2 regions of the Synechococcus sp. N32 genome follow, and region 2 is predicted to be linked to the other one. Evidence: predicted binding sites of a transcription regulator. Region 2 holds the regulator's gene; the other holds the start of a gene.
The links. The regulator HrcA, encoded in region 2, represses chaperone genes, less so after heat shock. The targets are predictions, from matches to a motif close to TTAGCACTCNNNNNNNNNGAGTGCTAA.
Positions count from the first base shown of each region.

Region 1 (4,418 bases), on a different contig from region 2:
GCGGTTGATCAGATCGTTGGCGGTGGCCCCAGCCCCCTCACCTCCTACTTCTTCTGGCCCCGTGAGGATGCCTGGGAAAGCCTCAAGACCGAGCTGGAAGGCAAGAGCTGGATCACCGACAACGAGCGGGTTGAAGTGCTCAACCAGGCCACTGAGGTGATCAACTACTGGCAGGAAGAGGGCAAAGGCAAGAGCCTCGACGAGGCCAAGGCCAAGTTCCCCGACGTCACCTTCTGCGGTACCGCCTGATTCCGCTTTTCAATTTGATCATGCAAACCTGCCTTCGGGCAGGTTTTTTTTTATGCATTCCCGTGGCTTGGCTGGTGTTGGGATGACGAACAGACAAACCACACCACGAAAAAGGCCAGGGGCGGTAACCCCTGGCCTTTTGCGACGTCATCCTTGAAACAGGGGGATGAATCAGTCGGCGGTTTTGCTGGCCTGAAGGCGAGCGCGGGCTTCATTCAGGTGTTGCTGCGCCTTGAGTTTTTCCGGCGAAGCAGGTTGGCCTTCCATGCCAGCCACCACGGTGGAGGCCTTCTGGAAAGCGGCTTCGGCGGCAGCGGCATCGATGGAGCTGCCCAGTTCGGCCTTGTTCACCAGAACGGTGACTTCATCAGCATCCACTTCGGCAAAACCACCCATCAGAGCGATGGAGTTCCAGGCACCATTGGCACGCACCCGCAGCACACCGATGTCGATGGCGGTGAGCAGGGAGATGTGGCCGGGCAGGATGCCGAGTTGACCGGTGGTACTGGGCAGGATCACCTCGTCGGCGCTGCCATCAAAGACGTTCTGGTCTGTTGCCAGCACGCGGAGGGTGAGGGACATGAACCTTGGTTCGAAAAAAGAACGGACTGTCGAGAAACACGTGATCGGGGGTGTGAATCACACCCCCGCAGGGATCACTTGGTTTCGGCGGCGATCTTCTCGGCCTTGGCTTTCACTTCCTCGATGTTGCCCACCAGGTAGAAGGCGGCTTCGGGGAGGCTGTCCAGCTCACCGGAAAGGATCTGGTTGAAACCAGCGATGGTCTCCTCCAGCTTCACGTACTTGCCGGGCATGCCGGTAAAGATTTCAGCCACGAAGAAAGGCTGGGAGAGGAACTTCTCCACCTTGCGGGCACGATCCACGGTGCGACGGTCGTCTTCCGACAGTTCGTCGAGACCCAGAATCGCGATGATGTCCTGCAGTTCCTTGTAGCGCTGCAGGGTGGACTGCACGGCGCGGGCGGTGCGGTAGTGCTCGTCACCCACCACAGCTGGCTGGAGCATGGTGCTGGTGGAATCCAGAGGATCCACAGCGGGGTAGATGCCCTTGGAAGCCAGGGCACGGTTCAGCACCGTGGTGGCGTCGAGGTGGGCAAAGGTGGTGGCCGGTGCGGGGTCGGTCAGGTCGTCAGCAGGCACGTAAACGGCCTGGATCGAGGTGATCGAACCTTCAACGGTGGAAGCAACACGCTCCTGCAGCGCACCCACGTCGGTGCCGAGGGTGGGCTGGTAACCCACAGCAGAAGGCATGCGACCCAGCAGTGCAGACACCTCGGAGCCGGCCTGCACGAAGCGGAAGATGTTGTCCACGAACAGCAGCACGTCCTGCTTGTTCACGTCGCGGAAGTGCTCAGCCATGGTCAGAGCGGAGAGGCCCACGCGCATCCGGGCGCCGGGGGGCTCGTTCATCTGGCCGTAGCAGAGGGCCACCTTCGACTTGGACAGGTCGTCGGCGTTGATCACGCCGGATTCCTTGAACTCCTCGTATAGGTCGTTGCCCTCACGGGTGCGCTCACCCACACCACCGAACACAGACACACCGCCGTGCTCCTTGGCGATGTTGTTGATCAGCTCCTGAATCAGCACGGTCTTGCCCACGCCGGCGCCGCCGAACAGGCCGACCTTGCCGCCCTGGCGATAGGGAGCCAGGAGGTCGATCACCTTGATGCCGGTCTCGAACACCTTGGGCTTGGTCTCAAGCTCGGTGATGTTGGGGGCATCCCGGTGGATGGGAGCGGTGGCCGTGGTGTTGACGGGGCCCTGCTCGTCGACGGGCTCGCCCAGCACGTTGAAGATGCGGCCGAGGGTGCCTTCACCAACGGGCACGGAAATCGGTGCACCGGTGTCAACGGCTTCCATGCCGCGCACCAAACCGTCGGTGCCACTCATGGCAACGGCACGAACCCGGTGATCACCCAGAAGCTGTTGAACCTCAGCGGTCAGGGCGACGTCGTCACCTGCGGGGTTTTTACCCTCGATGCGCAGGGCGTTGTAGATCTTGGGCAGTTTCCCGGCGGGAAATTCAACGTCCAGAACCGGGCCGATCACCTGACGGATCACACCCTTGGTGCCAGCAGATGCAGGAGCAGAAGCGACCATAGGAAGGAGAGTTGCGGGAACAGGCGCTGCGCGCTCGGACCCATTCAGAGCGGCGCAACCATACCACCGCTGTGGTTGCACCCCCTCCGGTTCGGTCACCCGCACAGCTTGGGGTATGGCCCGGGGGGTGGTCGCTTGCATACGTTGGCACTCATCGGCATCGAGTGCCAACTCGCGTCGATGCGTGGCGCATTGCGCCCTGTCCCTGCTCCTGCAAGTACCCATGGCTGCTGTTTCTCTCAGCGTCTCGACCGTTAAACCCCTCGGCGACCGCGTGTTCGTCAAGGTCTCTGAATCCGAAGAGAAGACTGCCGGCGGCATCCTTCTGCCTGACACCGCCAAAGAAAAGCCCCAGGTGGGTGAAGTGGTTCAGGTGGGCCCCGGCAAGCGCAACGACGACGGCAGCCGTCAGGCTCCCGAAGTTGGTGTGGGCGACAAGGTCCTCTACAGCAAGTACGCCGGCACCGACATCAAGCTCGGCAGCGATGAATACGTGCTGCTGTCCGAGAAGGACATCCTGGCTGTCGTCAACTGAGATCAGCCCCGCTGCATTGCGGCTTGAGTCTCAACTCAGCCTCCCTTAACCATCCCCTTCATTAGGAACCGCCTTCCATGGCAAAGCGCATCATCTACAACGAGAACGCCCGTCGCGCTCTCGAAAAAGGCATCGACATCCTCTGCGAAGCCGTTGCCGTGACCCTGGGTCCCAAGGGCCGCAACGTGGTGCTCGAGAAGAAGTTCGGTGCACCCCAGATCATCAATGACGGCGTCACCATCGCCAAGGAGATCGAGCTCGAAGACCACATCGAGAACACCGGTGTTGCTCTGATCCGTCAGGCTGCTTCCAAAACCAACGACGCTGCCGGTGACGGCACCACCACCGCCACCGTTCTGGCCCACGCCATGGTCAAGGCGGGTCTGCGCAACGTGGCTGCCGGTGCCAACGCCATCACCCTGAAGAAGGGCATCGACAAAGCTTCCGATTTCCTGGTCAGCAAGATCAAGGAAATGGCCAAGCCCATCGCTGACAGCAATGCCATCGCTCAGGTCGGCACCATCTCCGCTGGCAACGATGAAGAAGTCGGCAAGATGATTGCCGATGCCATGGACAAGGTCGGCAAGGAAGGTGTGATTTCCCTCGAAGAGGGCAAGTCCATGGAGACCGAACTCGAGGTCACCGAGGGCATGCGCTTCGATAAGGGCTACATCTCCCCTTATTTCGCCACCGACACCGAGCGGATGGAAGCCGTCCTCGACGAGCCTTACATCCTTCTCACCGACAAGAAGATCGGTCTGGTGCAGGATCTGGTGCCCGTGCTGGAGCAAATCGCCCGCACCGGCAAGCCTCTGCTGATCATTGCTGAGGACATCGAGAAGGAAGCCCTGGCCACTCTGGTGGTGAATCGTCTGCGCGGTGTGCTGAACGTGGCCGCTGTGAAGGCTCCTGGTTTTGGTGATCGCCGCAAGGCCATGTTGGAAGACATGGCTGTGCTGACCAACGGTCAGCTGATCACCGAAGATGCCGGTCTCAAGCTGGAGAACGCCAAGCTCGAGATGCTGGGCACCGCCCGTCGCATCACCATCAACAAGGACACCACCACCATCGTTGCCGAGGGCAACGAGGCGGCTGTCGGCGCCCGCTGCGAACAGATCAAGAAGCAGATGGACGAGACCGACTCCACCTACGACAAGGAGAAGCTGCAGGAACGCCTGGCCAAGCTGGCCGGTGGCGTGGCTGTGGTGAAGGTGGGTGCAGCCACCGAAACCGAGATGAAGGACAAGAAACTCCGTCTCGAGGACGCCATCAACGCCACCAAGGCGGCTGTTGAGGAAGGCATCGTTCCTGGCGGTGGCACCACCCTGGCTCACCTGGCTCCGGCTCTGGAGCAGTGGGCAGCCTCCAGCCTGTCCGGCGAGGAACTGATCGGCGCCAACATCGTGGCTGCTGCTCTTACCGCTCCACTGATGCGCATCGCTGAAAACGCAGGTGCCAACGGCGCTGTTGTGGCTGAGAACGTCAAGGCTCGCGCTGGTGCCGAAGGCTTCAAC
Region 1 covers NZ_UCND01000008.1:150,361-154,778, reverse strand. The annotation lists gene DXY35_RS03095 (30S ribosomal protein PSRP-3) at 1-249, shown strand, start outside; gene atpC (ATP synthase F1 subunit epsilon) at 421-831, opposite strand; gene atpD (F0F1 ATP synthase subunit beta) at 906-2,369, opposite strand; gene groES (co-chaperone GroES) at 2,593-2,904, shown strand; gene groL (chaperonin GroEL) at 2,982-4,418, shown strand, end outside.
Region 1: groES (co-chaperone GroES) is a predicted target of HrcA. The motif match lies at 2,514-2,540, and genes of this name have one in related genera.

Region 2 (4,418 bases):
CCGGCTCATCCGCCAGCAGGAGGGCCTGCGCCGGTTGGGCGGAGGCTGTGAGTTCCTGCCATTGGTTCAAGCGGGGCTGGAGGGCACGTCCGTTCTGGCGCTGCGCCAGGGCCATCAAGGACTCGCCCCACCAGTTCAGCGCAGACGAGCGAACCTGAGCCACGGCCAATTGGGCATCCACCCCAGGCTGGCGTCCCCGCTGGCGCACCAGCCGCGTCCACACGCTCAACACCTCGCCATCGCCCTCCAGTTCAGAACGGGTCAGGCCCTGCTCCTGCAGACGTGCATCCACCGCATCCCTGGCGGGGCTTTGCGGGCGGGTGGCCAGCAGCCAGCCCTCGGGTTGCTCCTGCCAGAGAAGAGGGCCAGCATCAGCCCCCACAACAGCATCGGCCGCCGGCTGGTCCGCCAGACGCTGCTTCAGCAACGGAGCGAACCATTGGGCCAGGGGATGGCTTTCGCTGGGATCCAACAAACGGGCCGGACTCTGGAGCTGAGCCAGCCAGCGGGCATGGCCGCCCGCCGACGCCGTCAGATCCGTGAGCCCAGGCCAGGGGTCGGTGCCAAGGGCTTGCCGGAACCCGAGGCGCCCATCCACCGCCAGGGTTGAACCCTCCGGACGCAGTGATGCCACGAGTCCGCTCAGATCGTCCCGTTGGGCCACCAGCTGCGGAAGCTGCAGCCAATGCTCAAGGGCATGGGGAGATGCCGTGAGCAGAGCCACGCCTTCGCCGAGCTCAGCCACCTGACGTTGCAGGCGTTGATCGCCCAGCTGATGCTGATCCGGAAGCTGGGAGACATCGAGGGCCTGCTCCAGCACACCCCGGCCTGAGGCCACCAGCAGCAGATCGTCGTCAATCAAGGCCGTGGCCAGGGGTTGGGGGTCATGCCCCACCAACGCCCCCTGGCCGCTGATCACACCGATGCCGCGGTAACTGCTGATCTGCAGGTCGGTGCCCGCCAGGCTGCGGGTCTGCCAGAACCGTTGCAGAAAGCGCCGGGCGCCGTCGTCATCCCGACTGGTCAAAGCCAACACCCAACCGGCGTTGGAATCCCCATCGGTGAGGGTGAGACTGACCTCCTCGCCAAGCCAGGCCTCCAGCTCAAAACCGAACTGGAGGCCCGCCAAGGCGAAGACGCCTTCGCGCCACTGCCGGGCGCCATCACGGGCATCGCGGCGTTGGGAGGCAGGGGCAACGGCCTGGGCATAGGCCGGCAACCGTCCTGGATCGGCCAACCAATGGAGGGACAAGTCAGCATCCCGGGGCACAAACCGGGCCGCCCGAGGCAGATGCAACGGCTGCTCTGCCAACTGCAGGGGGCTCTGGCGGTTCATGGTCCAGAGCAGGCCAGCGGCCAGCAAAATCAGCGACAACAGCACAGCGCCGGCAGCGCTGAGGAAGGGGCGGGCCTTCATGGGCCGGCGGTCTCGGGTCGCCTCATCTTTGTCCATCACCGCAGAATGGCGCCATGGGCCAATCCCAACAACCACAACCAATCCAAGCCTCTGAACTGCAGCAATGGCTGCAAAGCGAGGGACCTTCACCGCAACTGGTGGATGTGCGCGAGGAGGCTGAGCTCGCGATCGCTGCCTTTCCAGGTGCGGTGCTGCACCGGCCCCTGAGCCAATCCAATGCATGGCTTAGAACACTGCAGGCCGACCTCAACCCCGATCAACCCGTCGTGGTGGTCTGCCATGCCGGCGTGCGCAGCTACCACTTCGGCCTGTGGCTGCTGGACCAACCCTGGGGCCTTGAGGTGTGGAACCTTGAGGGAGGCATTGATGCCTGGAGCCTTCAGGTGGATCCCAGCGTTCCCCGCTACTGATGAGCAAGCCCCTGTCCCTTCGGCAAGAACAGGTGCTTCAGGCGACGGTGCACCACTACGTCGACACGATGGAGCCGGTGGGCAGCCGCACCCTGGTGCAACGCTTCGGCATTCCCGCCAGCTCCGCCACCGTTCGCTCCGCCATGGGGGCGCTTGAGCGCCGAGGACTGCTGCATCAACCGCACACCTCCGCCGGACGCGTTCCCAGTCCGATGGGATACCGGCACTATGTGGACGCGTTGCTGCCGGAACCCGGCATCGCTGTTCAATACCTGGAACGGGAGCTCACCGGCCTCAGTCTTCGTTGGGCCGGTTTGGACGACCTGATGATGCATCTGGCTCGTCGGCTGACGGATTTCACCGGTCTGATGAGCCTGATCACCCAACCGCAGCAGGAGAACCAGCAACTGGAGACGATCCGTCTGGTGCCCAGCGGTGATCGACTGCTGGTGATGCTGGTGGAAGCCAATGGCCGCGCCAGCCACCTCAACCTGCGTCTGCCCCACGGAGCTGAAGCTGAACTCACCGCGATGGAACGCTGGGCGTCGGCCCAGCTCGAGCAGGGCGACCTGAACTGGGACGCACTGCCCAGGCAGCTGCAACGCAGCGGTGCTGTGCTGCGCAACGCCCTTGAGCAGCCCACCCCCGCCAACTCCACACAGGTGGTGGTGCATGGCCTTTCCAGGCTGGTGAGCGAACCGGAATTTGAAAGCACCTCCAGCCTTCGGCCGCTGCTGGAACTGATCGATGACCAACCCGCCACCTTGATCAGCCGCGGTGAATCCGCACGGGTGTGGATCGGCGAGGAACATCCGCAGCCAGCCCTGGAAGCCTGTGCCGTGGTTCAGGCGCCCTACCGCTGCAACGAGGGGCTCGGCCATGTGGCCCTGGTGGGGCCGATGCGGATGGCCTATGCCACGGCACGGGCTGCCGTGCAGCGGGTGGCCCGCCACCTGGAATTGCTGCTGGCCTGAGGTCAGCTCCCTAGAGCTGATCCCCCAGCTTCTCCGCCACGGTGTTGACGTCCTTGTCGCCGCGGCCGGAGCAGTTGATCACCACTTCGGTGCCATCGGCCAGGGTGGGGCAAAGCTGCTCAAGCCAGGCGAAGGCATGGGCGGTTTCAAGGGCCGGAATGATGCCCTCAAGCTCACTCACCAAGCGCAGGGCATCGAGGGCTTGTTGGTCGGTGACTGCGGCGTACTCGGCACGTCCGATCTCCCGGAGATAGCTGTGCTCCGGCCCCACTCCGGGGTAATCGAGACCTGCACTGATGGAGTGAGCCTCCATCACCTGACCGTCGCCGTCCTGCAGCAGCAGGCTCATGGCGCCGTGCAGCACACCGGCACGACCCTCGGTGATCGTCGCGGCGTGGCGACCGGTGGCCACACCATCACCGGCGGCCTCAACACCGATCAGCCGCACAGACGTGTCCTGCACAAAGGGATGGAACAAGCCCATGGCATTGGAGCCACCGCCAACGCAGGCCATCAGCACGTCGGGCAGCCGGCCGAAGGCGTCCTGACACTGCTGCTTCGACTCCTCACCGATCACGGCATGGAAATCCCGCACCAACATCGGATAGGGGTGCGGACCAGCGACGGATCCAAGGATGTAGTGGGTGGTCTCGACGTTGGTCACCCAGTCGCGGATCGCCTCACTGGTGGCGTCCTTGAGGGTGGCGGTGCCGGCCGTCACCGGTTGCACCTTGGCGCCCAGCAGGCGCATGCGGAAGACGTTGAGGGCCTGACGGCGCATGTCTTCCGCACCCATGTAAATCACGCACTCCAGGCCGAAGCGGGCACAAACCGTGGCCGTGGCGACGCCGTGCTGCCCCGCACCGGTCTCGGCAATGATCCGTTTCTTGCCCATGCGCAGGGCCAGCAGGGCCTGCCCCAGGGCGTTGTTGATCTTGTGGGCACCGGTGTGGTTCAGGTCTTCCCGCTTGAGCCAGATGCGGGGGCCACCGTCGGCGCGGCGGTAGTGGGCGGTGAGACGCTCGGCCTCATACAACGGTGTCGCCCGCCCGACGTAGTTCTTGAGCAGGCGGTTGAGCTCGGCGGTGAAGGCGGGATCGTTCCAGGCCTGGGCCGCTGCTTGCTCCAGTTCCGCCAAGGCCGGCATCAGGGTCTCGGGCACGTACTGGCCACCGAATCGTCCAAAGCGGCCATGGGCACCGGGGCGCACCGCTGGCTGCAGGCTGGAGGGATCCGGAGTGCTGGCGTTGGGCAGGGTGCTGGTCACGGATCCACGGCGGAGCGTCGGCTCAGCGTAAGCAGGCGGTCACGCCATGGGGCGCCGCATCGGCGCTCATCGACAATGCAAGCCGGTTGCGACGGGTGGATGCCGAAGGGAGGCTGGCAGGAATTCAGCAGTGCCGAGAGCCTGCAGCGACCGAGCGGCCCTGCGGCGGAGCCCACAGCCAAGGCGCAGCAAATGGTGCGGGTGCAGCCCACCCGTGGTGGCAAAGGTGGCAAAACCGTGACGGTGATCCGGGGCCTGGAGCTGGATGCTGCGGGCTTCAAGGCGCTGCTGAAGAAGCTCAAAACACGCATCGGCAGTGGCGGGACCGCCAAGGACGGCGTGATCGAACT
Region 2 covers NZ_UCND01000011.1:35,336-39,753, forward strand. The annotation lists gene DXY35_RS03815 (DUF3352 domain-containing protein) at 1-1,417, opposite strand, end outside; gene DXY35_RS03820 (rhodanese-like domain-containing protein) at 1,471-1,827, shown strand; gene DXY35_RS03825 (heat-inducible transcriptional repressor HrcA) at 1,827-2,801, shown strand; gene trpB (tryptophan synthase subunit beta) at 2,812-4,068, opposite strand; gene DXY35_RS03835 (translation initiation factor) at 4,168-4,418, shown strand, end outside.